DNA from 2 places in the Pantoea sp. X-Soil-YNGN-785 genome. Region 1 is predicted to be linked to the other one. Evidence: predicted binding sites of a transcription regulator. Region 1 holds the regulator's gene; the other holds the start of a gene.

The links. The regulator PhoB, encoded in region 1, activates phosphate uptake and scavenging genes when phosphate is short. The targets are predictions, from matches to a motif close to CTGTCATAAAACTGNCNNAT.
Region 2: a site for PhoB is predicted at 8,517-8,536, ahead of ugpB (sn-glycerol-3-phosphate ABC transporter substrate-binding protein UgpB). Genes of this name have one in related genera too.

What each region holds. Positions count from the first base shown of each region.
Region 1 covers NZ_AP035942.1:948,942-963,675, reverse strand. The annotation lists gene proY (proline-specific permease ProY) at 274-1,626, opposite strand; gene brnQ (branched-chain amino acid transporter carrier protein BrnQ) at 1,697-3,016, opposite strand; gene AC6I8E_RS04295 (cobalamin-independent methionine synthase II family protein) at 3,408-4,514, opposite strand; gene AC6I8E_RS04290 (PstS family phosphate ABC transporter substrate-binding protein) at 4,679-5,599, opposite strand; gene phoR (phosphate regulon sensor histidine kinase PhoR) at 5,619-6,932, opposite strand; gene phoB (phosphate response regulator transcription factor PhoB) at 6,947-7,636, opposite strand; gene sbcD (exonuclease subunit SbcD) at 7,834-9,033, shown strand; gene AC6I8E_RS04270 (AAA family ATPase) at 9,030-12,704, shown strand; gene AC6I8E_RS04265 (DUF799 domain-containing protein) at 12,734-13,390, opposite strand; gene AC6I8E_RS04260 (DUF4810 domain-containing protein) at 13,387-13,746, opposite strand; gene AC6I8E_RS04255 (CsgG/HfaB family protein) at 13,758-14,435, opposite strand.
Region 2 covers NZ_AP035942.1:3,689,928-3,704,661, forward strand. The annotation lists gene AC6I8E_RS17230 (pirin family protein) at 1-127, opposite strand, end outside; gene AC6I8E_RS17235 (GNAT family N-acetyltransferase) at 476-970, shown strand; gene ggt (gamma-glutamyltransferase) at 1,287-3,038, opposite strand; gene AC6I8E_RS17245 (DUF2756 domain-containing protein) at 3,247-3,534, shown strand; gene ugpQ (glycerophosphodiester phosphodiesterase) at 3,531-4,274, opposite strand; gene AC6I8E_RS17255 (sn-glycerol-3-phosphate import ATP-binding protein UgpC) at 4,271-5,344, opposite strand; gene ugpE (sn-glycerol-3-phosphate ABC transporter permease UgpE) at 5,346-6,191, opposite strand; gene ugpA (sn-glycerol-3-phosphate ABC transporter permease UgpA) at 6,188-7,075, opposite strand; gene ugpB (sn-glycerol-3-phosphate ABC transporter substrate-binding protein UgpB) at 7,129-8,445, opposite strand; gene livF (high-affinity branched-chain amino acid ABC transporter ATP-binding protein LivF) at 9,055-9,768, opposite strand; gene livG (high-affinity branched-chain amino acid ABC transporter ATP-binding protein LivG) at 9,770-10,537, opposite strand; gene AC6I8E_RS17285 (high-affinity branched-chain amino acid ABC transporter permease LivM) at 10,534-11,805, opposite strand; gene livH (high-affinity branched-chain amino acid ABC transporter permease LivH) at 11,802-12,728, opposite strand; gene AC6I8E_RS17295 (branched-chain amino acid ABC transporter substrate-binding protein) at 12,863-13,975, opposite strand; gene panM (aspartate 1-decarboxylase autocleavage activator PanM) at 14,371-14,734, shown strand, end outside.

The sequences.
Region 1 (14,734 bases):
TATAGCCGCACTTTTCTGAGCATGAAGCCCCATCAACGCCTTTGCCCGCCTGTAATCTTCAGCGATATTCACTGCCCGTCTGAATAATCTTTTCGGGATGCATTCACCGTAATAATCCGGCGCAGCGTCTTATTTCGATAACAGTGGTTCAACGCGTAATAAAAGAATTCAGCGTTGTGGCGAAGATCACACAAATAAACAGTGACGGGAGAAAATAAAAGAGGGAAATAGCGGCTTCTGCTCCCCCATAAATCGGGAGAGCAGAACAGGAGATTAGCGTGGTTTACGCACCAGCTTATAGCCCAGCAGCAGCACCACAATCCACACCATGCCAACATAGAGTGAAATGCGGGTATCGGGGAAATAACCAATCAGACCGATAATAAAGCAAAGGAACGCCACGCCGACGCCAGCCGTCCAGCTGCCACCTGGCAGCGCAAACTGCAGCTTACTCGCCGCCTCTTTGCCAATTTTGCGACGGAAGGCGATCTGCGACAGCAGAATCATGATCCAGACCCACACCGTTGCAAAGGTCGCCAGCGAGGCGATGACCAGGAAGACTTTTTCCGGCATCAGGTAGTTGAGATAAACCGCAATCAGCATGGCGAACATCATCACCACCACCGTCACCCACGGAATGCCGCGCGACGAAACCTTCATAAAGACTTTTGGCGCATGGCCCTGCTGCGCCATCCCGTGCAGCATACGGCCCACGCCAAACACATCGCTGTTAATCGCCGAGAGTGACGCGGTCAGCACGACGAAATTGAGGATAGAGGCGGCTGCCGCGATCCCCAGATGCTGGAAGGTCAGCACAAACGGGCTGCCCGAGGTTCCTACCTGATTCCACGGGTAGATCGACATAATCACAAACAGCGTGCCAACGTAGAACACCAGAATGCGCCACGGCACCGAGTTAATCGCGCGCGGAATCGACTTCTCCGGATCTTTCGCTTCACCCGCAGTGATACCGATGATTTCGATGCCGCCATAGGCGAACATTACCATCTGCAGCGACAGCAGCATGCCGACGACGCCGTGGGCGAAGAAGCCGCCGTTGGTCCACAGGTTATGGATACCGGTCGGCTGACCGCCGTTGCCAATCCCCCAGATAATCATGCCGAAACCAGCCAGAATCATCACGATGATGGTGGCGACTTTGAAGAAGGAGAACCAGAACTCCACTTCGCCGAACACTTTCACGCTCATCAGATTGACGGCACCGATGATCAGCACCACGCTCAGCACCCAAATCCAGTGCGGCACCTCAGGGAACCAGACGCCCATATAGATGCCGAACGCGGTAACGTCCGCTATCGCCACAATCAGGATTTCAAAACAGTAGGTCCAGCCGGTGATATAGCCCGCCATCGGCCCAAGATAGTCCTGCGCGTAGCGGGAGAAAGAGCTGGCCTGAGGATTGTTAACGGACATCTCACCCAGCGCGCGCATGATGATATACGCCACTGCACCGCCGATGATGTAGGCGAGCAGCACGCTCGGTCCGGCCATTTTTATCGCGTCAGCGGAACCGTAAAACAACCCGGTGCCAATCGCCGATCCCAGCGCCATAAAACGGATGTGGCGCGTGCTCAGTCCGCGTTTGAGCTTGTTGGTTTCTTGCATAACAACCTGTACCTGTGAAATGAAAAAACCACGGGCAAGCCCGTGGTTAAAGAAGAATCAGTGCGCTCTGTTACGAGTGAACCGTCACCTGTTCCGGTCCTTTCACCCGATCCACAACAGCGGCAATCAGCAGCATTACCAGTGACGGTGGCAACCAGGCAAGACCCTGGTCAGCCAGCGGCAGGTGCTGACTGAATGCCGGCAGCAAATCTTTAAACCCGGTGGTTTTAATCGCATCAACAATGCCAAACAGCAGGCTGACCAGCATCGCTGGCGCGATAATCCGGCTGCTCTTATTCCACCAGTTAAGGGTGAAACTCAGCACCACCAGCACGATACAGGGCGGATAGATCGCCGTCAGTACCGGGATGGAGATCTGAATCAGGTGGCTCAGGCCGAGATTCGACACCACCATCGAGAACAGACCCAGAATAAACACCAGCGTTTTATACGACAACGGCAGGTATTGCGCAAAAAATTCCGCACAGGCACAGGTCAGGCCGACGGCGGTCACCATACAGGCGACGAAGATCAGCGCGGCCAGGAAGAAGCTGCCCATGCTGCCAAAGGTATGCTGAACATACGCGTGCAGAATCGCTGCGCCGTTAGCATTTTGATCCACCAGCGCCCCGCTGCCTGCGCCCAGTTTAAACAGGCAGAGGTAGACCAGCGTCAGGCCCAGACCGGCAATCAGTCCTGCCAGCACGGTATAACGGGTCAGCAGCGCGGCATTATCAACACCACGTGAACGGGCGGCGTTAACGATCACGATGCCGAACACCAGCGCGCCCAGCGTATCCATGGTCAGATAGCCATTAACGAAACCGCTGGAGAACGCCGCACGCTGATAGTCCGCGGTCGCCGGAATGGTGCCGCCTGCGGGCCACACCAGTGCAGCCACGCCCAGCACGGTCAGCGCGATAATTTTTAGTGGCGCCAGGAAGTGCCCTACCGTGTCGAGCAGTTTGCCCGGATAGAGCGACACGCCAATCACCAGCGCGAAGTAGATCAGGCTATAGATGAACAGCGGCAGCGCGCCATCGCCGGTCAGCGGTGCAATGCCCATCTCAAACGAGACGGTTGCCGTGCGCGGCGTAGCAAACAGCGGCCCGACAGCCAGATAGCACACGGTGGCCAGCACGATGCCAGCGACCTTGCCAATCGGGGTGCTGAGCGCATCCACGCCGCCGCCGACGCGGGCCAGGGCGATCACGGTCATCACGGGCAGACCAACAGCGGTAATCAGAAAGCCGATGGCGGCTGTCCAGACGTGTTCGCCAGACTGAATACCGACCATGGGCGGGAAAATGATGTTGCCCGCGCCAACAAACAGGGCAAATGTCATAAAGCCCAGCGCGAGAATGTCCTTCGAAGTTAAACGATGTGTCATACGGCCTGTCACTGATGTTGCGGTGGAAGTTGGGTTAGTGTTGTCCCCTCGCTGCGTGCAAACCGCGATCTGGCTGACAATGTCAGCGCATTATGCTCGTCGCAGGGTAAAGCGCAGGTGATTTAAGCTGCTTTTATTCTGTTCACAGAGGGATGGATCGACAACGGCGCTAAGTAAAACGTTTATAGCGGTGAAAGGCAATACGGGATCGGAAAACCAGAAGGTTATGCCGCCATTTTTTCAAAAGGCAGTGGATAGCGTTAATTTTTGCCGCAGGCACACAAGATGATGTGCTTAAATAACAGACAGAGCGTGAGAAAACCCCGCATAAACGGGCCAGAAGATACACAAAAGGCGCGTTTTACGCGCCTGTCTGCACAACGTTACAGCATTACCATACCTGATTAGCGATATCGACCACTAAACGAATCTTCTGCCATTGCTCGGCTTCGCTCAGGCTGTTGCCCTCTTCGGTAGAGGCAAAGCCGCACTGCGGGCTGAGGCAGATCTGGTCCAGGCTGACATACTGCGTCGCCTCTTCCAGCCGGGCTTTTACCTGCGCCGGATCTTCCAGCTCACCCACTTTGGTGGTGATCAGCCCCAGAACGACCTGCTGATGGCCCGGCTTAACGTAACGCAGTGGCTCAAAGCCGCCGGAACGGGCGTTGTCATACTCCAGGAAGAATGCATCCACGTTGACGCTGCCGAACAGGATTTCGGCCACCGGGCCATAGCCGCCTTCAGAGATCCAGGTTGAGCGGAAATTCCCGCGGCAGACATGCAGACCCACGGTCAGATCGGCAGGTTTATCTTCCAGCGCTTTATTCAGCACCTGAGCATACGTCTGTGCCAGCTGGTCCGGATCATCGCCACGAGCGCGGATATCGCGCTTCTGATCTTCAGAACAGAGGTACGCCCAGACGGTGTCATCCAGCTGCAGATAGCGGCAGCCCGCGTCATAAAACGCCTTGATCGCCTGTTTGTACGTCTGCGCCAGATCGTCGAAGTAGTCCGCCAGATCGGGATAGACTTCCGAATCAATCACTTTGCGGCCACCGCGGAAGTGCAGAACGCTGGGGCTGGGAATGGTCATCTTCGGTACCGCATCACCGGCAATACTCTGCAGGAAGCGGAAATGGTCGAGCATCGGGTGATCCGCCGGGAAACCGAGTTTGCTCACCACTTTCACGCCATGCGCTTTAGTCTGCACGCCATTAAACTGGATGCCCTGTTCCGCTTCATAGCTCTCAACGCCGTCAAGACCATAGAAGAAGTCGAAGTGCCACCAGCCGCGACGGAACTCGCCGTCTGTCACCACTTTCAGGCCATTTTCACGCTGTTTCGCGACCACATCGCGGATTGCCGCATCTTCAACCTGACGCAGGGCGGCGGCATCAATCTCTCCGGCTGAAAACTGTTCGCGTGCCTGCTTAATTGCAGCGGGACGCAGGAAGCTGCCAACGGTGTCGGCACGGAACGGGGCGGTTTCTCTTTGCATGATCACTCCTGTGCTTCCTGCAAATGATTACGGCAGGAAATAATTACATTCTGATATAAATAGCCATCTGGATGGCTATATGTCTGAATGCAGAGTGACACGAGTAAACTCTGTCTGCAACTGAAGAAAATTCAGCGATGATGAAAAAAATTCATGCTGGAAGATTATTGCAGCGCTGCGCGCGCCTGCGCTATCTGGCTGTCAGAGAGCGGCAGGTAGCCCGCTTCGCTGACGCGCCGCTGTCCCTGCACGGAAAGCACCTGCTGCAGAAACGCGGCTACCAGCGGCGGCAGCGGTTTGCCGGGCGCTTTGTTGACATAGAGATAGAGCGGACGCGCCCAGGGATAGCGGCCGCTGCGGATAGCATCGGCATCCGGAGCAATCGCCTGGCCCTGGTCATTCATCACCGCCAGCATTTTTACGCCGCTGAGGTGAAAGCCAAAACTGGCGTAGCCGATGCTGCGCGAATTACCGGCCACAGCCTGCACCACCGCGGCCGAGCCGGGAAACTCCGCTACGTCACTGCGGAAATCGCCTTTACACAGCACCTGCTGTTTGAAGAACCCCCAGGTGCCGGAGGCGGAGTTGCGCCCATAACGCTGAATCGGCCGTTCGCGCCACTGGTCGCCGGTTAAACCAAGATCGCCCCAGCGCAGCGGCACACTGTGCGCGCCACACAGGCGGGTAATGGAGAAAATCGCGTCGAGCTGGCGCGGTTCAATCTGCTGCAGCGGATTACGCTGATTGACCACCACCACCAGCGCATCCATTGCCACCGGCACCGCCAGCGGTGGATAGCCGTAGCGCGCCTCAAAGGCCTGACGTTCATCGGCCTGCATCGGGCGACTCATCGGCCCGAGCTGTGCGGCACCCGCCGCCAGCGCGGTCGGCGCGGTAGACGAACCGGAGGCCTGAACCTGCACATTGACGCCCGGTGCCTGACGACTGAAATCTTCGCCCCACAGGGTCATCAGATAGCCGAGCGTGTCGGATCCGACGCTGCTGAGATTGCCGGAGAGCGCGCCGGGCTGGGCCAGCGCCAGCCCCGGCAGCAGAGAGACGATTAACAAAAGAAGGAGGCGCATCAGAGAGATCCGGCAGCGATTAATGAACGGCATTCTCCTGCATCACGCTGTTCACAATCAACCTCGCGGGCAGCGTAAAGGTAAAACAGGTCTCTTTATGCGGCACGCTGGTGATATCGAGCCGCGCGTTGTGGTGGCTCAGCGCATGTTTCACAATCGCCAGTCCCAGCCCGCTGCCGCCGGTGGCACGCGAACGCGCCTTATCAACCCGGTAGAACCGCTCGGTCAGACGCGGAATATGTTCAGAGGCGATACCCGGCCCGTTGTCGCACACCCGGAAGGTCGCGCCCTGCTTGCCACGCAGCCAGCTGATATCAATCCGCGTGCCCTCCGGCGTGTGATTCACCGCGTTGTACACCAGATTGGAAATAGCACTGCGCAGCTGTTCGTCGTTGCCGAACACTTTCAGATGGGGATCGGTATGGAAATGAATATCGTGACGACCGCCACTCAGCGTCGCCGCCTCATGCTGGAGCAGCTTCAGCATCACCGGCACATCGACCTTCTCTTTGAGATCGATCGCGGGCGCGGCTTCGATGCGCGACAGCGTCAGCAGCTGTTTCACCAGGCTGTCCATGCGGCGCGTCTGCTCCGACATGGTGTGCAGCGCTTTGCTGCGCGACGGCTCGCTCATCACCGAGTCATTCATCATCTCCAGATAACCCTGCAGCACGGTGAGCGGCGTGCGTAACTCATGGCTGACGTTGGCAAAGAAGTTGCGGCGCGCCCCTTCCAGCTGATGCATCTGCGTCACATCACGCGCCACCAGCAGCCACTGCCCTTCGCTATAGGGCATGACGCGGAACTCCATATGAAGTTTGTTGTTCAGCACCAGCGTCAGCGGCTTGTCAAAATCGCGCTGGCGCAGATAGCGGGAGAACTCCGGGTAACGCAGCAGATTAAGGATATTCTGGCCATTATCTTCCGGCCAGCGCAGGCCCAGATGCTGCTGCGCCAGGCCGTTACACCAGAAAATAGTGCCCTCTTCCGTGGTCAGGATCACCGCATCCGGCAGCGATTCGGCCCCGCTGCGGAAACGCTTAATCAGATTGCCCAGTTCACGCCGCCGCCGCCGGTTGCGCAGCTGCATCTGGTAAAGCCCATAAAACAGCGGTTCCCAGCTGGCACGCCCGGTCGGTGGCGTCATGGTGCGGTCGAGCCACAGCCAGTGCGACAGCCGCATCAGATTGTGGAAATGCCACAACAGCACCACCAGTACGCTCAGCAGCAGCCACCAGGGCAGGCCGCCAAACAGCAGGCCCAGCAGCGCCGCAGGCAGACAGGCCAGCAGCAGTTCTGTCAGTAATCTCTTCCAGGAGAGGCGTTCCAGCACGGTAAAGGCTCCGTTTAGTAGCGGGCAGAGAAACGATACCCTGTTCCACGGACGGTTTGTACCATGCGATCGTGGCCGGAGACTTCCAGCGCTTTACGTAAACGGCGAATGTGAACATCGACAGTGCGATCCTCCACATACACATTGGTGCCCCAGACGTGGTTCAGCAACTGTTCGCGGCTGTAGACACGCTCCGGGTGCGTCATAAAGAAGTGCAGCAACTTATATTCGGTGGGGCCCATCTCCAGCGGCGTGGTTTCTGACATCACGCGATGTGAGGAGGGATCCAGACTCAGCCCCTGCATCTCAATCACCTCTTCCACTGCCATCGGCGAAATGCGGCGCATTACCGCTTTGATCCGCGCCATCAGCTCTTTAGGTGAAAACGGCTTGGTAATGTAATCATCGGCGCCCACTTCCAGGCCACGTACCCGATCTTCCTCTTCGCCGCGCGCGGTCAGCATCATCACCGGGATATCGCGGGTCATCGCCTCGCGCTTAAGATGCTTGATAAACTGAATCCCGCTGCCACCGGGTAACATCCAGTCCAGCAAAATCAGATCGGGCCAGGGTTCAATCAGCTTGCCAACGGCGCTGTCATAATCTTCCGCCTCGATTGGCTGATAGTCGTTCTGCTCCAGAACAAAACACAACATTTCACGGATGGGGGCTTCATCCTCCACAACCAAAATGCGCTTAGCCATTATTACTCCTGCTGATTATGACGGCTGTCACTGAGATTCGCGGCGCCATTATGCGTCAGATTTGTGACACTTTTATGAAAAACATAACCTGCCTGTAACCTCACTGGTAATCATTTATGACAGCGCAGCGACATTTTTTTGCTTTGGCCGCAGAGCCAGTATAATCGCCCGGCGAATCACAACGGCAGGGACTCATCATGCGCATCATTCATACTGCGGACTGGCATCTGGGGCAGTTCTTCTACAACAAAAGTCGGGCGGCGGAACATCAGGCGTTTCTCGACTGGCTGTTGATCCAGATTGAACAGCATCAGGTGGATGCGCTGATTATTGCAGGCGACCTGTTTGATACCGGTACGCCGCCCAGCTACGCCCGCGAGATGTTTAACCGCTTCGTGGTGGCACTGCAGCCTGCGGGCTGTCAGCTGATTGTGCTGGCGGGTAACCACGATTCCGTGGCAACGCTGAACGAGTCACGCGAATTGCTGGCCTGCCTCAACACGCGGGTGATCGCCACCCCGCAGGCGCAGGATGATGTGCTGCTGCTCAACACCCGCCAGGGCGAGCCGGGTGCCCTGCTGTGCGCCATTCCCTATCTGCGCCCGCGCGATATCCTGCGCAGCCGGGCGGGTCAGTCGGGCCGCGACAAGCAGACCTCGCTGCTGGAGGCGATTGCCCACCACTATCAGCAGCGTTTCGCCGCCGCCCAGGCGCTGGGCTATGCGCTGCCCGTCATTGCTACCGGTCACCTCACCACCGTCGGCGTCAGCCAGAGCGATTCGGTGCGCGACATCTACATCGGCACGCTGGACGCGTTTCCCGCCAGCGCGTTTCCCGCTGCTGATTATATTGCGCTCGGCCATATTCATCGCGCCCAGCGCGTGGCGGGCAGCGAACATATCCGCTACAGCGGCTCGCCGATTCCGCTGAGTTTTGATGAGCTGGGGACTGAAAAGAGCGTCTTCCTGCTGGAGCTGACGGCCAGCGGCCTGCAGTCAGTTACGCCGCTGGTGGTGCCGCAGTCGCAACCCATGCAGGTGCTGAAAGGATCGCTGGCGCAGATTGCAGAGCAGTTAAACGCCTTCAGCACGGCAGAGCAGGAGAAGCCGACCTGGCTCGACATCGAAGTCACTACCCAGGAGTACCTCAGCGATCTGCAACGTCAGGTCGAAACCCTGACCGCTACGCTGCCGGTCGAAGTCTTGCTGCTGCGCCGCAGCCGTGAACAGCGGCAGCAGAGCCTGGCGGGGCTCGACAACGAAACGCTGAGTGAGCTGAAGGTGGAAGAGGTCTTCGCGCGCCGCCTGGCGCTGGATGAAGAGCTGCAACCGGCGCAAATCGACGAGATGACCACGCTGTTTCGCCAGACGCTGGCCGCTATGGAAGAGACCCAATGAAGATCCTCACGCTACGGTTTAAAAACCTCAATGCCCTGCGCGGTGAATGGTTCATCGACTTCCGCGCCGAGCCTTTTGCCAGCAACGGCCTGTTTGCGATAACCGGGGCCACCGGGGCGGGTAAAACCACGCTGCTGGACGCCATCTGCCTGGCGCTCTATCACCAGACACCGCGCCTGGGCGCGATTTCCCAGAGCCAGAATGCGCTGATGACCCGCGACTGCGCAGAATGTCTGGCTGAGGTCGAGTTTGAGATCAAAGGTGAAGCCTGGCGCGCCTTCTGGAGCCAGAACCGCGCGCGCGGCACCGCTGACGGCAAGCTACAGGCGCCGCGCGTTGAGCTGGCGCGCTGTGACGACAACACCATTGTTGCCGATAAGGTCGGTGACAAGCTGAAGCTGATCGAAACCCTGTCAGGTCTTGATTTCGAACGCTTCACCCGCTCAATGATGCTGTCACAGGGACAATTCGCCGCCTTTCTCAACGCGAAAGCCAGTGAACGCGCCGAACTGCTGGAGGAGCTGACCGGCACCGAAATTTACGGCCTGATTTCCGCAGCCATCTACGAGCGTCATAAAGAGGCGAAAACCCAGCTGGATCTGCTGCGCAGCCAGGCGGGAGCGATGGCGCTGCTGGATAGCGACGCCCGCGACGCGCTGCAACAGCAGCTCAGCGATCTGACCAGGGCTGAACAGCAGCTCAGCGCGGATTATCAGCAGGCGCAGCAACAGCAGCAGTGGCAGCAACAGGCACAGCAGTTACAGCAGGAGAGTGCGCAGGCTGAAGCGGCGCTACAGCAGGCGCAGGCCGCCTCACAGGCGGCTGAAACCGACCGCCAGCGGCTGGCTCGCAGCGAACCGGCTGAAAAGCTGCGGGTAAAACTGCAGCAACGTGACGCATTGCGCAGTGAACAGCAGCAGGCTGAGAGCCGCTATCAGCAGCTTACCGCAGCGCAGCAGCAGGCCCAAAACCAGCAGCAGCATCATCAGCAGAATTATGCGGCCGCTCAGACCGCCCGCCAGCAGGCGCAGCAGGAACAGCAGCAGCAGGAGAGCCTGCTGACGGAACAGGTGCTGCCGCTGGATCAGCACATCACGACGCTGCAGCAGCAGCTTGCAGAGCAGCAGCAGGAAAATGCCCGGCAGCAACAGCATGCCGACCAGACCCAGGCCAGCCTGACGCAACAGAAGCAGCAGGTCGCGGGCTGGCAGCAGGCGATTACCGAACAGCATCAGTTACGTGAGCAGCTGGCCGATCTTGCGCACTGGGGTGCTTCGCTGCCGGTATGGCAGGAGAACTTTGCCCTGCTGGCACAGCGTGAGGCAACGCTGGCGGGACTGACACAACAGCGCGAACAGCAGCAGCAACAGATCGATGCGCAACAGGCGAAACAGCAACAAGAGGCACAACAGGCACTGCCGCGCCAGTTGTCAGAGCAACAGGCCCGCCAGGCGCTGTCGCAGGCGGAGCAGGTACTCACTTCGCTTCAGGAGCAGCATCCGCCTGCCGCACTGCGGCAGGCATTAAGCCAGTTGCAGAACAGCCGTCCGGCGCGTCAGCAACTGCTGCTGCTCTCAACGCAGTGGCAGCCGCTGCACCAGCAGCTGGGCCAGCGCCAGCAAAGGCTGAGCGCGCTGGAAAAAGCGCATCAGCAGAGTGAAGCGGAACTCCAGAGCCTGCGCGAGACGTGGAAACGCGAAAAACAGCAGCTGGATGATGTCGAAAAAATCTGCGCGCTGGAGCAGCAGATTGTCGACCTCAGCGATTACCGCGCCCGGCTCACCGCCGATCAGCCCTGCCCGCTGTGCGGCTCCTGCACCCATCCCGCCGTTGAGGCCTACAGCACACTGGAAGTGAGTGCTAACCAGCAGCGCCGGGCTGCGCTGCAGCAGCAAACCGAGGCACTGCGTGAAGCGGGCACGGCAAAAAATGAACAGCTGAAGCAGTCAGCAGTGCAGCAGCAGGCCCTGCGCGATGAAATCGCCGGGATGCAGCAACAGCTTGAGCAGCTTGAGCAGCAATGGCAGGCGCTGAGCGGTGAGCTGGCACTTACCATCCCGCTTGCCGATCGCGAGGCCTTAGCCACGTGGCAGCAGCAGCAAAGCGACCGTGAAAGTCAGCTTGAGCAGCAGCGACAGGCTCAGGAGGCCGCTGAACAGGCGCGTCAGGCTGCGAAAGATCACCATCTTCAGCAGCTACAGGCCTGGCAGCAGCACCAGCAGGCCGAACAGCTGGCGCAGCAGTCGCTGACCAGCCTGCAACAGGCACTGGATGCGCTGCAACAGCGTCAGCAGCAGGAACAGCAGGCCTGGGAGCAGTTGCAGAGCCGTCTGGAGCAGCAGTTCAGCGCGCACCATCTTGCCCTGCCCGATGCTGCCGATCGCGATGCGTGGCTGGCGGAGCAACAGCGGCGCTGGCAGCGCTGGCAGGAAAGTGAGCAGTTGCTCGCTAACCTGCAGCCGAAGCTGTTAAAAGGGGAAACCCAGCTCACTGCCCTGCAACAACAGGCAGAGCAGGAACAGCAGCAGCTCGCCATCCGTCAACAGCAGCAGCAGCAGAGCCAGACGCAGCTCAGCGAAATGCGTCGTGCCCGTCTGGCGCTGTTTGGCGATCGCGATGTCGCCAACGCCCGTCAGCAGCTGCAGGCCCGCGTTCAGCACGCTGATGAACAGCTGGCACAGCAGCTCACCGCCCTGCAGCAGGCGCAGGCCGAGGTCAGTCGCCTGCAGGGTGAGCTGTCGGGGCTGGAAAATCAGCGTCAGACGCTCAGCGGCAAACTGGCAGAGGCGGAAAGCACGCTGCAGCAGGCACTGGAGAGCGCCGGATTTATCGATGAAACCAGCCTGCGCGCGGCGCTGCTGGATGAGCAGACTGCGCTGCAACTGCGTCAGCAGCTGCAGCAGCTCGATCAGCAATGCCAGCAGCAGCAGGCGCGACTAGCGGATCTGCAGCAGCGGCTCAGCGTTCATCAGCAGGCGAAACCCGATGCGATGCCGGAATCCGCCGAAGCACTGGCGCAGCAGCTGGAGCAGTTACGGCTGGCCCTGCGCGACAACGCCAGCCAGCAGGGTCAGATTCAGCAGCAGCTGCACAGCGACGCCAGCCTCCGCGCCCGACAACAGAGCCTGATGACGCAGATTGAACAGGATGGTGTGGTGCTGGCGCAGTGGAGCCTGCTCAACGATCTGATCGGCTCCGCCAGCGGCGATAAATTCCGGCGCTTCGCCCAGGGGTTAACGCTGGATCATCTGGTAGCGCTTGCCAACCGTCAGCTCGATCGGCTGCATGGCCGTTATCTGCTGCAGCGCCGGGCGCAGGATCTGCTGGAGCTGGATGTCGTCGATACCTGGCAGGCCGACGCGGCTCGCGATACCCGCACGTTGTCAGGTGGCGAGAGTTTCCTGGTCAGTCTGGCGCTGGCGCTGGCGTTATCGGATCTGGTCAGCCACAAAACGCGCATCGAATCGCTGTTTCTGGATGAGGGGTTCGGCACGCTGGATGCCCAGACGCTGGACACCGCGCTGGATGCCCTCGACGCGCTGAACGCCAGCGGCAAAACCATCGGGGTGATCAGCCACGTGGAAGCGATGAAAGAGCGTATCCCGGTGCAGATTAAAGTGCGCAAGATGAATGGATTAGGGTACAGCCAGCTGGAATTGCCGCAGGGATAACGGGCGCCAGAGCGCCCGTTTGAGTCTGATCAGCGGGCGCTGACGACTTTGTAGCGAGGGCCGGTAAGTAATCCGCCCTGCTCGTTCTGTGACAGCAGACGATTGCTGGTCAGTCCGGCCACGGTATGGGCTTTGTCAGTGACGTTGTCGGAGATCTGCTTGATCGCCGCGCTGACCAGAATACCAATCACGCCGTTGTTATTATTGTTGCCCTGATCATTGTCGGTAGCGGTGGCAGAACCCTGCCAGATCTCTTTGCCACTGCGTAAATCCACCAGCCGTGCTTTGGCGGTCACGGTGGTCACGCTGTCGATCACCCGATAGCTGCTGCCATAGTCGCTGATCGAGATATAGAGCGCGCTGTCGGCGTGGAAGATCTCATTCAGACGTTTCGCGCTGACCGCCTGGGCGTCGCTGGCGCTGGTCAGGCCGTTCTGCTGAAAGGTCTCTTCAACCACCACCACCGGGAAGACGTAGTAACCGGCTTCGGCCAGCGGACGCGTCACCAGCGAGTTCAGGCTGTGAGCGGCGTTGATATCCGGCGAGGTGTTAGCGGCAGGCAGCACCAGAATCGAGGCAGGCTTGCTGGCACGAAACGCAGTGTAGTCGTACGGTTTTTTTGGCTGCGCACAGCCAGTCAGCAACAGCACCATCAGCGCGCCGCTCAGGGCAATCCATTTTTTCACTGTACCACTCCTTGTTTTTTACTCATCAGAAAATCCATGTAAGGTGCTGATTCGGGGAACAGCTGCTTCTCGGTGGCGAACTGACCAAACGCTTTATTGGTATCACCGGTTTTAGCGTAGAGCAGGCCGAGCTGCGCATGCAGGCCTGGCGGTACGGGCTGACCCGCAGCACGGGCTTTTTCCACATCCAGACTCAGCGCATCGATCTGCTTCAGCGGATCGCCGCTTTGCTGATAGTAGCTATAAATCTGTTCCTGATAGTCGCCCCAGTAGTAGATCGTTTTCGGCGCTTTTGGCGCACAGCCGGCCAGCAGCGCCGCTGCCATCAGCAGGCTGCTCAGTGTCATCATTTTCATTTACTGCTTCCTTATTTAGCCGGACGCCATGCGCCGTTGTTGATTCCATCCACTAAATGATCGACCGCTTCGCGAATCGCCAGATCCATCACTTTGCCGTTCAGCGTCGAGTCATAGCTGCTGGTGCCGCCAAAGCCGATCACTTCACGCGCCGAAAGCTGGTACTCGCCTGCACCCTGGGTGCTGTAAACCACTTCAGAGGTAGTGACATCCACCACGTTGAGATTCACTTTGGCATAGGCGATCTGGGTTTTGCCGCGGCCCAGAATGCCCCACAGCTGCTGATCGCCCACTTCTTTGCGGCCAAACTCGGTAATATCACCGGTGATGATGTAGTTCGCGCCTTTGATATTCTGCTGGCTGCGTTTGAAGTCTGACTCCTGCTGCAACTCTTTCAGATTGCTGCGATCCAGCACGCTGAAGCGATTGGTCTGCTGCAGATGGGTAATCAGAATGGTTTTCGACTGATTACCCAGCCGATCGACACCATCAGAGAAGATGCCGTTCATGTACGAGGAGCGGTTATCGAACTGACCTACCGCAATCGGGCTGCGCACGCCCTGATAAACCGGCTGGCTGGCTGCACGAACCTGCGGAGCCTGAATAGCACGGGAAGATTCGGTAGCACAGCCGCTGATTAGCGAGGTGGTTAACAAGGAGAGTGCCGCAAAGGCATATTTTTTCTGCATTTCTAATCCATGAAGTGAAAAAAGACATCATCCGCACAGGGGCGGTAAATTCTGGTTCTGCCGACAGTCGGAGGAATGCCATAGCATTCAGCAGGCCGGTCTGTAGACTGTCGGCAGCAGACCGGAAGATCTTTAGAAAAAAGTGGCTAATTTGATGAATTTAATTAATACAATAGTGAGAGTATTGCCAGGTGTGATTATTGCAATGGCACTCAGCGCCTGTCAGCAACCTGTGTCAAAGCAACGGGATAGCGAGGCAAACCTGTGTGAGCCTGCGAAGGATCCGGACAGCAAATCCT
Region 2 (14,734 bases), 1.2 Mb from region 1:
TGACCCGCAGCGCGGAGAAACCCATGAAGTTCGCATCGTGATAGCTGGCGAAAGAGAAGGTGTGCCAGCTATCCAGCCAGCCATGGTTTGCGTGACCGCGTTCTTCAGCTTTGCGTACATAGATCATGTTCAAATCTCCTCAATGTTTTTTATAGTGTGTCCCTGAGGCGGTTTGATTGATAGCTGAAAAACTTCACTCCTCTGTTCAAATTCATTGAATGATCGTGCAGGAGTGGCTGAAAAGCATTGAAGGAGAGCAGGCAAAAAAAAGCCAGCATCTAAGCTGGCGAAATAATACTGGAAGCAATGTGAGCAATGTCGTGCTTTTCCAGGCTGTCGGGCGACCTCCCGGAAACGCATGGCAATAATAATCATTATCATTCGCGTCTGTAAAGTCATTTTCACTTTTTTTAGCTTGATTAATGATCTGAATACCTTGATGTTTAAAAGGTTTTTATGGGAGAAAGGAGCGATCATGAGTGAAATAGTTGTCCGCCACGTCATGCCAGAAGATGCAGCCGCGCTGCACAGGATTTACAGTCAGCCAGATACCCAGGCCAGCACGCTGCATCTGCCTCACTCATCGCTACAGATGTGGCAGACCCGACTCGCTTCGCCACAGCCTCATTCACATCTGCTGGTAGCCTGCATCGACAAAGAGGTTGTTGGCCAGTGCGCGCTGGACGCAGTAGCGCGCCCCAGACGCCGTCACGTCGCCTCGTTAGGGATGGGCGTGGATGAGCGTTACCGGCAGCGAGGCGTCGGCACTGCACTCATGCGTGAAATGGTCTCGTTGTGCGACAACTGGCTACAGGTGAGCCGGATGGAGCTGACGGTGTTCGTCGATAATGGCCCGGCCATCGCCCTGTATCAGCGTTTCGGTTTTGAGATTGAGGGAACGGCTAAAGGATTCGCCATACGGCACGGTGAACTCATCGACGCGCATTATATGGCGCGGGTTAAAGCCTGACGTGTGATGATGAAAAAGGTCACCTGCTGGTGCCCTTTATGCTGAAAACCCTGGCACGGTTCGCTGTCAGTCATCGCCTGCACAGGAAACGGGGTCAGATCGGAAAGACGCAAAAGCCGTCATCCATGACACGCTCGGCCCGCGCGATTACGCACCTCATCCATGAGGTGCGCCCGTATCCGGGCCAACGCGTTGCGTTGTTCAAAAACGCTCCCGGCGTTTTTGTCCCAGTCGCGGGACGCTTTCCTCTTCTGACCCCGTTCCCTACGCGTTAAGCTTATTTATTGCTGTCAGATTCACCTGGGTCAGGTTTGTATCAGTATCCCGCACTCAAATCATCAATGCTGCGCGGATCGGAAGCACCATACAGCATGCCATCCGGCCCAATCATGATGCTCTGCGTACTGCCCATCGACGGCAGCACCTTCACATGCTGGCCTTTGGCTTCCAGCAGACGCAATGTATCAGGGCTGAAGCCCTTCTCCACCCGCAGCTGATCCGGCAGCCACTGATGATGGAAGCGTGGTGCGTTGGTGGCTTCCGCCACGTTCATCCCGAAATCAATGCTGTTCACCACCATCTGCAACACCGTGGTGATAATGCGGCTGCCGCCCGGACTGCCGGTCACCAGCCAGGTTTTGCCGCCTTTAGCGACGATGGTCGGCGACATTGATGACAACGGACGTTTCGCCGGCTGCACCGCATTCGCTTCCCCGCCCACCAGCCCGTAGACATTGGGCGTGCCCGGCTTGGCGGAGAAGTCATCCATCTCATTATTCATCAGGATGCCACTCTTGCCCGCCACAATTCCGCTGCCGAAATAGGTGTTCAGCGTGTAGGTGACCGCAACGGCATTGCCCTGCTTATCCACCACCGAGAAATGGGTGGTCTGGTTACTTTCGTAAGGTTCGAGCTTGCCCGGTTTGATCTCACTGGAAGGCCGCGCCTTTGCCACGTCAATCTGCTGCGCCAGCGTTTTAGCATAGGCTTTACTGGTCAGCGCCTGCCAGGGCACCTTCACGAAATCGGGGTCGCCGAGATATTCCGAGCGGTCCGCGTAGGCATATTTTTCCGCTTCCGCCATCACCTGCATGGCGTCAGCGCTGCCAAAGCCCATCTTCGCCAGATCGAAGTTCTCCAGGATATTGAGAATCTGCACGATGTGGATACCACCGGATGAGGGCGGTGGCATTGAGAAGACTTCATAACCGCGGTAGGTACCACTGATGGGCTGACGCTCGACCGCCCGATAGGCCGCCAGGTCAGCTTTGCTGATCAGCCCGCCGTGCTGCGCCATCTCGCCGGCGATCTCATCCGCGATTTCACCTTTGTAAAAGGCATCCGGCCCCTGGCGGGCAATCAGTTGCAGACTGTGCGCGAGATTCTTCTGCACCAGCCGATCGCCCTTCTGCCACGGCGTGCCGTCCGGTTTGTAGAAGATCGCTTTGCTGTTGGGATGGGTAATCAGCACCTCTTTGCCGTAGGTCTTCAGGTCATCCGCCAGCGCATCGTTGACTGGAATACCGTCACGCGCCAGTCTGATAGCCGGTGCCAGCAGAGTGCTCAGCGGCAGAGTGCCATATTTCTGCGCAGCCAGCGCCAGTCCAGCGACGGTGCCCGGCGTGCCGGAGGCGAGATGAGAGGTCAGCGACAGCTTACTGTCGGCGTTGCCCTGCTTATCCAGGAACATGTCGCGCGACGCATGGCCCGGCGCCATTTCACGGAAATCGATAGCAGTAGCGCGACCAGAGGCGGTGCGCAGCAGCATAAAGCCGCCGCCGCCCAGGTTGCCCGCCTGCGGATGGGTCACGGCCAGCGCAAAGCCCACGGCGACCGCGGCATCCACCGCATTCCCGCCCTGACGCAGAATTTCCACGCCCACCTGGGTTGCCAGCGCATCCACCGACGCCACCATGCCGTGCTGCGCTTTTACCGGGTGAAAAGTATCACTGTCCACACCGTAGGAGACCGGCGGAGCCTGAGTGGGCGCGGCGTTCGCGCCTGCCACCACGGTAAAACTCATCACCAGCGACCAGCTAAGCTGACGCACTGTCTGCTGCATTTTCATCCTGCCACCATCCCATGTTGTTATTTACATTTTTTTATCATTTCTGCAAGTGCCTACAAATACAGCAAAATAACCGGGGTTAAGTCAAATCAGGAATACATCTGAAAGTAAGGTCTGTGATATCGCGTAAACTTATGGGTGCGACCCTGATATCGGTGTGCGCCGTTGTGCACCCAAAAAACCTGTCGCGATAAAGGAAGGAGGAAAGATGAAAAAGTGGATGATTGTTTTAGCCGCCCTGCTGCCTTTCGCCAGTCAGGCGAACACGCTGAACAGCACCAACGATCCGAATAAACCGGGTTATAACCCGAGTCAGCAGCGGATGCAGTCGCAGATGCAGAGCCAGCAACAGCAGCAACAGCTGAAGCTGCGCCAGGATCAGCAGCGTCAGACGCAGGACATGCAGCGTAAAATGCAGGAGCAGCGCAACAGCGCCCAGCAGCGGGTGATTACCACGCAGCCGGGCCAGCAGAACCAGAATCCGAATCAGAACTAATGAAAATCGGGGCCAATGATGTCGATGCTGTCAGTACAGATGGCATCGACGCCCCACTTCAGCAATTCCCGCGCCCGGTCCGGGCTGTTCACGGTATACACCAGAATCTTCAGTCCGCCTGCTTTCAGTTCGGTGACCCGCTCAGCGGTCAGGACCTTGTGATTGAGATGAATGGAGACGCACGCCAGCGCGCTCGTTTTCTCCTGCCACTCGGGATCCCAGCTGTGCGACAGCAGGCCACGCGGCAACTGCGGCTCGACCTGCATCGCCGCTTCCAGCGCCTCAAAAGAGAACGACGAGAGCAGCGGTGCGGTCTGATCCTGCCACAGAACCGCGGCAGCCTGCGCCACGGCGCGTCCGGTTTCAGCGTCGCTGCCGGTGGTCGGTTTGATCTCGATGTTCGCCATCATCTGATGCTGACGACAGCGTGCCGCTACTTCGTCCAGCCGCGCCAGCTTTTCGCCGGTAAATGCGTTGCCAAACCAGCTGCCCGCATCAAGCTGCGACAGCTTCTCCCACGGCAGCTGACCTGCCACGCCCCAGCCGTTGCTGGTGCGATCCAGCGTGTCGTCATGCAGCAGGAAGATCTGCGCATCCATTGATAATTTGGCATCAAACTCAATCATTTGATGACCATACTTTGCGCCGACATCAATTGCCGCCAGGGTGTTTTCCGGTGCCAGTTTACCGCCACCGCGATGGGCAACGATGCGGGGATAGGGCCAGTGTTGTGTGCTCATTCCAGACGCTTTCCATGGGTTGAATCGAAGAAGTGTAACGCATCTGACGGCAGATGCAGCCACAGCGTACTGCCTGGCTGCGGCCGTTCGCTGTGGGCTAAGCGTACCACCAGTGGCGTGTCCCCGATGCGACCATGTGCCAGATTATCGGCGCCCAGCATCTCCAGCGTATCGACGCGTAGCGGTACGCCGCCCTGCTCACGGCTGCTTTGCCGGATATGCTCTGGCCGGATACCCAGCACCACCGGCTGGTTAGCCCATTTCGGTTTACTGTCACTGAGCGGCAGTGCGTGCGAGGCATCGAGATTAAAGCGCGAACCATCGCTGCTGATCTGCCCTTTCAGCAGATTCATCGCGGGCGCGCCGATAAACGAGGCGACAAACTGGCTGGCGGGACGTTCATACACATCGACCGGCGTGCCGATCTGCTCGACGACACCTTTATTCATCACCATCACCCGCTGCGCCAGGGTCATCGCCTCAACCTGATCGTGCGTCACATAGAGGCTGGTGGTCTGTAAGCGGCGATGCAGCTGCTGCAGCTCCAGCCGCATCTGCACCCGCAGGCGGGCGTCGAGATTAGACAGCGGCTCATCGAACAGAAACACCGCCGGTTCACGCACGATGGCGCGCCCCATCGCCACGCGCTGGCGCTGTCCGCCCGAAAGCTCGCGAGGCCGGCGCATCAGCAGGTGATCCAGCTCCAGACTACGTGCCGCGTCGAGCACCCGCTGGCGGATCTGCTCTTTGCCCATCCCACGGATTTTCAGGCCATAGGCCATGTTCTCCTCCACCGACATATGGGGATAGAGCGCGTAGTTCTGAAACACCATCGCAATGCCGCGATCTTTCGGCTCTTCCTGAGTGACACGCCGGTTGTCGATATAGATATCACCGGAGGTAACGCGCTCCAGTCCGGCCACCATGCGCAGCAGGGTCGACTTCCCGCAGCCGGATGGCCCGACCATCACCATAAACTCGCCGTCATTGATGGTGACGTTCAGCGGCTGAATGATCTGATTTTTGCCATCGTAGGACTTGGTTACTGCCTGAAGGGTTACGCCTGCCATCTTATTTCTCACTCTCAACCAGACCGCGCACAAAGGCACGCTGCATGACTAACACCACCGCCAGCGGTGGGATCAGGGTTAATAACATTGCCGCCATCACTTCGTTCCACTGCGTTGGCGATCCGCTGGAGGAGATCATGCTTTTGATCCCCGCCACCGCGGTGCCGAGGCTGGCGTCATTGATGATCAGCAGCGGCCAGAGATACTGGTTCCAGCCGTAGATAAAGGTGATCACGAACAGCGCCGCCAGATTGGTTTTCGACAGCGGCAGAACAATGTCGATGAAGAAGCGCATCGCACTGGCACCGTCGATGCGCGCCGCTTCCACCAGTTCATCCGGCAGTGACATAAAGAACTGACGAAACAGAAAAGTGGCGGTCGCTGAGGCCATCAGCGGCAGGGTTAAGCCGCTGTAGCTGTCGAGCAGATTAAGGTCGGCAATCACCTGCACCGTGGGGAAGATACGCACCTCAACCGGCAGCATCAGCGTGATGAAGATCAGCCAGAAAAAGAGCGTGCGTAGCGGAAAGCGAAACCAGACCAGGGCAAACGCCGACAGCATCGACACCGTGATTTTGCCGAAGGTAATGCCCAGCGCCATGATCATGCTGTTGAGCAACATCAGGCCAAACGCCGGTCCGCTGCCGTTAACGCCGTGCGTCCAGATGCGCGAGATGTTCTCCCACAGATGCGTGCCCGGTACCAGCGTCATCGGCACATGATAGACCGCCTCGTTATCCAGCGTCGCCGCCACAAAGGCAACATAGAGCGGAAACAGGATGGTAAGCACGCCCAGCACCAGTACGATGTGGCTGAAGAGATCCAGTCCGCGTCGATTCTCAATCATTGGTATTGCACCTTACGTTCAACAAAGCGGAACTGGAGTACCGTCAGCCCGATGACCAGCAGCATCAGCACCACCGACTGCGCCGCGGATGAGGAGAGATCCAGACCGGTAAATCCTTCGCGATAGATTTTATAGATCAGCGTGGTGGTCGCCTGCACCGGCCCGCCGCCGGTTGCGGCATCGATCACCGGGAAGGTATCGAAGAAGGCGTAGATCAGGTTCACCACCAGCAGAAAGAAGCTGACCGGCGTAATCAGCGGCAGAGAAAGGTTGAAGAAGCGACGCACCGGCCCGGCACCGTCGATGGCGGCGGCTTCCACCAGCGATTTGGGGATTGATTGCAGTGCGGCGAAGAAGAACAGGAAGTTGTAGCTCATCTGCTGCCAGATCGACGCCAGCACAATCAGGAACATCGCCTGACCGCTGTTCTGCGCATAGTTCCAGTTGTAGCCGATGTGGTTCAGCAGATAGCTGAACAGGCCCAGACCGGGGTTAAACAGAAACATCCAGAGCACCGCGGCCACCACCGGGGCAACGGCGTAGGGCAGCAGCAGCAGGGTCTGATAGAGGCGGCGCAGTCGCACCACATAATCCACCAGCGCCGCCAGCAGCAGCGAAAACACCATGCCGAAGACCGTGACCATGCTGCTGAATTTGATGGTGGTCCAGAACGAATCCAGATAGTAGGGATCGGCAAACAGGCGTCTGAAGTTCTCCAGCCCAACAAAGCTGCTGGAGATGCCAAAGGGATCGAGACTTTGCAGCGAGTACCACAGCGCTTCACCGGCAGGCCAGAGAAAGAAGATGGCGGTAATCAGCAGTTGCGGCAGCACCAGAAGATAAGGCAACAGGCTGGTGCGAAAGACCGGACGGGATGAAGACATGGCGTACCTGACGTCAGAAAAGAGGGGCCAGCCTGGGCTGGCCAGGGGAAAGATTACTTCATTTGCTGCTGGAAGCGGCGCAGCAGCTCGTTGCCGCGTTTCACTGCGTTATCCAGCGCGCTTTGCGGTGACTGTTTACCGGTCCAGACGCTTTCCAGCTCCTCGTCGATCACGGTGCGGATCTGCGGCATGTTACCCAGACGCATCCCTTTGGTGAACGGCAGTGGCGGCTTGTTCATCATCTGGCGGGTGGCGATATCTGCACCCGGATTTTTGTCGTAAAAGCCCTGCTGTTTCGTCAGCTCGTAGGCGGCGGTGGTAATCGGCAGATAGCCGGTTTTCTGATGCCATTCCGCAGCGATTTCCGGTTTCGCCAGGAACTGCATAAACTCAGCCACGCCTTTGTAGGTTGCCGCATCTTTGCCTTTCATCACCCACAGGCTCGCACCACCAATCAGGGCGTTCTGCGGCGCATTCGGTACGGTGTCGTCATACGGCATCATGCCGACGCCGAAGTTGAATTTAGCGTAATGACGGATATCGGCCAGCGAACCGGATGAAGCGGTGGTGATACCGCAGTCGCCGTTGTAGAACTTGGCGGTGGACTCATCTTTGCGGCCAAAGTAGGTGAAGTCACCTTTCTTATTCATCGCTTCCAGCAGGTCGATATGACGAACCTGCACCGGCTTGTTGAACTCCAGCACCGCGTCGAGGCCGTCAAATCCGTTGTTCTCCGTCGCCACCGGCAGAGCATGCCAGGCACTGAAGTTTTCGATCTGGATCCAGCCCTGCCAGCCGCTGGCGTAACCACAGCTCATGCCCGCTTTGCGCAGTGCCGCGGCATCGGTCGCCAGCTCCTGCCAGGTTTTCGGTGGCTGATCCGGGTTCAGACCCGCTTTTTTGAAGGCGTCCTTGTTGTAGTAGAGCACCGGCGTCGAGCTGTTAAACGGCTGAGAGATCAGCTGACCTTTGCTGTCGCTGTAGTAGCCCGCCACCGTGGGTACGAACTGTTTTTCATCAAAGGGGATGCCGGCATCTTTGAAAACCTGATGCACTGGCACAATCGCCTTAGAGGCCATCATGGTCGCCGTACCGACTTCATAGACCTGCAGCACCGCAGGCGCTTTACCACTGCGCACGGCCGCAATCCCTGCCGCCAGACTCTGCTCGTAGTTACCTTTGTAGGTCGGAACAATTTTGTAATCGGGATGCGTCTCGTTAAAACGCTGTGCCAGCGAATCCACTTCTTTGCCTAACTCGCCTTCCATAGAGTGCCAGAAGGGGATCTCAGTGGCGGCCATGGCATGGCTGCTGAGCGTCAGACCGAGCAGCACGCTCATCAGGCTACGACGAAAGGTAACGACGGACATAGAATTTTCCTGTGCAGGTAAATACGCGTGAAATCACGGATTTCTGGTTCGCGAAGTAACATGACACGAGGAAATGACGGATTAATAACAGGCAGATGACAGCGGGGTGACAGGCGAAAGAGAGGAAGGGCGGAGCAGCACTACTTTGTGGACAAAATCTAGCCAGGTTGCTGTAAGACTGAGCATGCACAGGAAACACGGTCAGATCGGAAAGACGCAAAATCCGTCATCCATGACATGCTCGGCCCGCGCCGTCCATGGCGCGGGACGCTTTCCTCTTCTGACCGTGTTCCCTGCGCGTTGAGTTTATTTGTTGCGGCCAGATTCACCCTGATTTGGGTTTGTCAGCAGTCTGAGCGGCTACACATCATTACTACGTCGAATTTATTACCATAAGCTGCAACGGCCTCGGGCAATAGCAGCGCTTGTCCGTGCTTTTGCGCAAATGTAAAGGCCATCGACACTACCACTCAAACCAACACTAAAGGCCGTCGGCGTCGCAGGCAGTTCGGCACCGGCCAGCGCACAGCATCCGGAGCGTACTGGAGTACGTGAGGAATGCGAGCACTGCCCGGTGTCGAAATGGCAAGTAAGCCAGGCCTCTAAACGTTAAGCGCCGAGGTACGCGCTGCGGACGGCTTCGTTGGAGAGAAGAGCTGCACCGCTATCTTCGAGCACGACATGCCCGTTCTCCAGCACATAGCCCCGATCCGCCAGCTTCAGCGCCTGATTCGCATTCTGCTCCACCAGGAAAATCGTCATCCCTTCGCTGCGCAACTGCTCAATGGTGTCGAAGATCTGCTGAATAATGATCGGTGCCAGTCCCAGCGACGGCTCATCCAGCAGCAGCAGGCGCGGCTGGCTCATCAGCGCACGGCCAATCGCCAGCATCTGCTGTTCGCCGCCTGACATCGTTCCGGCGCGCTGGATTTTACGCTCCTGCAGCCGCGGGAAGAGTTCATACACGCGCTTAATCCGCGTCAGATACTCCGGGCGGCTGGCAAAAAAGCCGCCCATCGCCAGGTTCTCTTCCACCGTCATGCGCGAAAACACCCGCCGTCCCTCTGGCACGATGGCGATTGCTTCACGCATAATGCGCGCCGTTTGCCAGTCGGTAATCGCTTTGCCATCAAAGGTGATAGTGCCCTGGGTCGCGCGCGGTTCGCCGCAAAGCGTGCCCAGCAGCGTGGTTTTTCCGGCTCCGTTAGCGCCAATCAGGGTGACAATTTCGCCCTGATTGATATAGAGGCTGACGTTGTGCAGCGCCTGAATTTTGCCGTAGTGAGCGCTGACGTTCTCAATGGTTAACATCGCATTTGCCATCTCAGGCCTCTCCTAAATAGGCACGAATGACATCCGGATTATTACGAATCTCCTCCGGCGTTCCGTTAGCCAGCGGCGTTCCCTGATTAACCACGTAAATACGGTCAGAAATACCCATCACCAGCTTCATATCATGTTCAATCAGCAGCACCGACACCTTGTGTTCGCCACGCAGCTCCGCAATCAGCGCGTCCAGCTCATGGGTCTCTTTCGGGTTAAGACCCGCTGCCGGTTCATCCAGCATCAGGATCTCCGGGCGCGTCACCATGCAGCGCGCAATCTCCAGCCGACGCTGCTGACCATAGGCCAGATTACCCGCCTGACGGTTTGCCAGATCCAGCAGACCCACCCGCTCCAGCCAGGTCGCCGCACGATCCAGCGCCTCGCTCTCACTGCGGCGAAACGCCGGGGTTTTCAGCAGGCCGGAAAATACGCCGCTTTTCAGATGCTGATGCTGCGCGACCAGCAGGTTCTCAATCACCGTCATCTCACGGAACAGGCGCACATGCTGGAAAGTGCGCACGATGCCCATCCGCGCAATCTTCTGGCCCGGCAGCCCTTCCAGATGCTGCTCACGCAATTTGATCGTGCCGCCGGTGGGCTTGTAAAAGCCGGTCAGGCAGTTGAACACGGTGGTTTTACCGGCACCGTTGGGGCCAATCAGTGAAACGATCTCCTGCGGACGCAGCTCCAGTGCCACATTGTTCACGGCTAACAGACCGCCGAAGCGCATCATCAGGCCTTCAACGGCTAATAAAGGCTGAATCATGCCTGTTCTCCTTTTTTAGCGGCTCTGAGCTTCAGATGCGGACGCTTCATCGGTAATAATCCCTGCGGACGCCAGATCATCATCAACACCATCAGGCCACCCAGCACCAGCATGCTGTACTCATTAAGATCGCGCATCAGCTCGCGTGACACCACCAGCAGAATGGCGGCCAGAATCACCGCAAACTGCGAGCCCATCCCACCCAGTACCACAATCGCCAGCACAAAGGCGGACTCGACAAAGGTAAAGGACTCCGGACTGACAAAGCCCTGACGCGCCGCGAACAGACTACCGGCAAAGCCCGCAAATGCGGCACTGATGGTAAAGGCGGTCAGCTTGATGCGGGTCGGACTCAGGCCCAGTGAACGGCAGGCAATCTCATCCTCGCGCAGCGCTTCCCAGGCCCGGCCCAGCGGCATCCGCAGCAGCCGGTTGATCACAAAAAGCGTCAGTACTACCAGCAGCAGCGCCACCAGGTAGAGAAAGATGATGCGGTCGCTGGGATCGTACTTCAGCCCAAAGAAGTTGTGGAAAGTATCCCAGCCGCCTTCACGCGGCGTACGGCCAAACTCCAGACCAAACAGCGTCGGTTTCGGGATCTGGCTGATGCCATTTGGCCCGCCGGTCAGGGCGGTATTGTTCAGCAGCAGAATACGTACGATCTCACCGAAGCCCAGCGTCACAATCGCCAGATAGTCGCCGCGCAGTCGCAGTACCGGGAAGCCCAGCAGCAGGCCAAACAGCGCCGCAACCATGCCAGAGAGCGGCAGGCACTGCCAGAAGCCAAGACCGTAATAGTGGTTCAGCAGCGCAAAAGTATAAGCGCCGATGGCGTAGAAGCCGCCATAACCCAGTACCAGCAGGCCAGAGAGGCCGACGACGACGTTTAAGCCCAGACCCAGCATCACGTAGATCAGCGTCATGGTAGCGATATCGACGGTGCCGCGTGACACCAGGAATGGCCAGGCAATCGCGGCGATAATCAGCACCGCCATCACCAGCTTCTGCTTCGGCGTCGAGCCATCCAGACCAGGCAACACCAGCGCCGGACCAGAGATTTTCTTCAGGCCGCTTTGCCAGATCGGACGCAGCAGCTGGAACAGAAACACCACCGCACAGCCTGCGGCGATCCAGTTCCAGCGCACGCTACCGGCGTTCTGCACCACCAGATTCGTGCCGTCCAGATTCAGGCGCAGTCCCATAAAGAAGGTGGCGAGCACCAGCAGCATCAGGGAGGAGATCAGGGCGTTGATAAAAGAGGTCTTCATACTTTTTCGACCTCCGGACGACCCAGAATCCCGGTCGGCATCACCAGCAGCACCACAATCAGCAGGGCAAACGAAACCACATCTTTATATTCCGTGCTGAGATACGCAGAAGTCAGCGCTTCAGCAATCCCCAGCACCAGGCCGCCAATCATGGCACCCGGAATACTGCCAATCCCACCCAGCACAGCAGCGGTGAAGGCTTTCATGCCCGCCATAAAGCCGATGAAGGGGTTAATCGAACCGTAGAACTGGCCCAGTAATACGCCCGCCACTGCCGCCATCGCGGCACCGATCACAAAGGTCAGCGAGATCACGCGGTCGGTGTTAATCCCCAGCAGGCTGGCCATTTTCAGGTCTTCTGCGCAGGCGCGACAGGCGCGGCCCATGCGGGAGTAACGGATAAAGGTGGTCAGCGCCAGCATCGCCAGGAAGGTCACCACCCAGATCACAATCTGCATGGTAGAGATGGTCGCGGCAAAACCGTTGCTCTCGCCTACCGTCCACTGTCCGGTGATCAGGCTCGGCAGCGCCAGGTCGCGTGACCCCTGGGTCAGGCTGACGTAGTTTTGCAGGAATATCGACATCCCGATGGCGGAGATCAGCGCAATCAGGCGCTTGGATGAACGCACAGGCCGGTAGGCGACGCGCTCAATGCTCCAGCCGTAAGCGCTGGAGATAATCACTGCCATCACAAAGCCAGCTGCAATCATCAGCCAGGTGGTGTCGATGCCCATCATCATCAGGGCGGCAATCACGATAAAGGAGACATAGCTACCGATCATGTAAACCTCGCCGTGGGCGAAGTTAATCATGCCGATAATGCCGTAAACCATGGTGTAACCGATGGCGATCAGCGCGTAGGTGCTTCCCAGGGTCACACCATTAAACATCTGCTGAATAAAATAGAGGAACTGCTCGGACATACCTTGACCCTTACTTAACCGATCGCAGGCGATCGGGGTACAAAAAACGCCTGGCAAACGGGCACCAGGCGTTCGTGTCGCTGGTCAGGAGAAACCGGTTATCCGGCTTCCCGCTCACCACAAAACAGCCTGGTTTACTTCACAGCGGTCGAGGTGCCATCGGCATGCCATTTGAAGACGCCGAATTCAAAGCCCTTGAGATCGCCCTTCTCATCCCAGTTCAGGTTGCCCATCACGGTTGGGACCGCAGCGCCTTCCTTGAGGTTTTTCACGATAGCGTCCGGCTCTGCGCTCTTGCTGCGCTCCATGCCGGTTGCCAGCGACTGCAGTGCTGCATAGGTGGTCCAGACGAACGGGCCGGTCGGATCCAGTTTCTTCGCTTTCAGCGCGTCCACAATCGGTTTGTTGGTTTCAACCTGGTCGTAGCGTTTCGGCAGAGTCACCAGCATGCCTTCAGAGGCTGCACCGGCGATGTTCGACAGCGAGGCGTTACCCACGCCTTCTGGTCCCATAAATTGAGTTTTCAGACCCGCAGCGCGCGCCTGACGCACGATCTGCCCCATTTCCGGGTAGTAACCGCCGAAATAGACGAAATCGACGTTCTCTTTCTTGAAGCGGGCCACCAGCGTAGAGAAATCTTTATCGCCTGCGGTGATCCCTTCAAACATCACGATATTAGCGCCCTGCTTTTTCAGGCTCTCCTGCACGGAGCGCGCCAGGCCTTCGCCATACTGCTGTTTGTCATGCACCACAGCGATACGCTGCGGTTTCAGCTCGGTCATTACGTATTTCGCGGCGGTCGGCCCCTGATCGGAGTCGAGGCCGGTGGTGCGCATAATCAGTTTATAGCCACGGGAAGTCAGGTCAGGTGCGGTCGCGGCCGGGGTGATCATCAGCACGCCTTCATCTTCATAGATGTCAGACGCCGGCTGGGTGGAGGAAGAGCAAAGGTGGCCGATGACGTAGCGGATGCCGTCGTTAATCACCTTGTTCGCGACCGCAACCGCCTGTTTCGGATCACAGGCGTCGTCATATTTCACCGCCACCAGCTTGTTGCCGTTAACGCCGCCTTTGGCATTGATATCTTCAATCGCCTGCGTTGCACCGGCGAACTGCATGTCGCCGTACTGCGCCACCGGACCCGACATTGCGCCGACAATGGCCACTTTGATATCTTCAGCCAGCGCCGCATGGCTCATCGCCAGTGCTACACATCCCGCCAGTAATGCGCGACCTTTCATTTTCATCCTGACTACCCCATTTGTTTTGTCGTGTATGTTGTGAGTGCTTGCGTTGCCAGATAAAGTCGAAAACTGATTAATGATGAATGAGTTAGCGTACTTTTCTGACATTTATTAGTAATAAGGCTTTATTTTTCAGTTTATTAAACAGGAAGTTTCTTCTGTAAATCAACTGACACATTCAGAATTGACCGGGTTAAACAGCATAATACACTGGATGCAACGGCCGGTTTATAACCACTTTGCCAGCGCGTTATGCTGGATTGATCGCCCGCTATCCAGGTTTACTCCTGTTATCCTGGCATCCAGGCCATCTTTTGACCTGTTTTATTGATGAAAATGTGGTGGCCCTCTGGTTGTATACTTTCGCTACACTTTCCCCTTTTTTAGAGGTTTTTGTTATGAAGCTCACTATCCAGCGCCTGACTGCGCTGACGCCGCAGGACCGCATCGATCTTGGCAAAGTCTGGCCGGATCTGGAGATGGAAAAACTGGAACAGGGTTTGAGTGAGTCTCATCGTCTTTACGCGGCGCGTTTTAACGACCGCCTGCTGGCGGGTTTGCAGCTGGAAATCTCCGGCATCCACGGCAAGGTTCACCGGCTGGCGGTGCGCGATGTCACCCGGCGACGCGGGGTAGGCCAGTATTTGCTGGAGGAGACGATCAGGCAGAATGGTTCAATCGCGGACTGGTGGATTGCCGATGATGGCAGTGACGATCAGCAGGTACGCGCGGCGTTTATGCAGGCGTGTGGCTTCAGGGCGC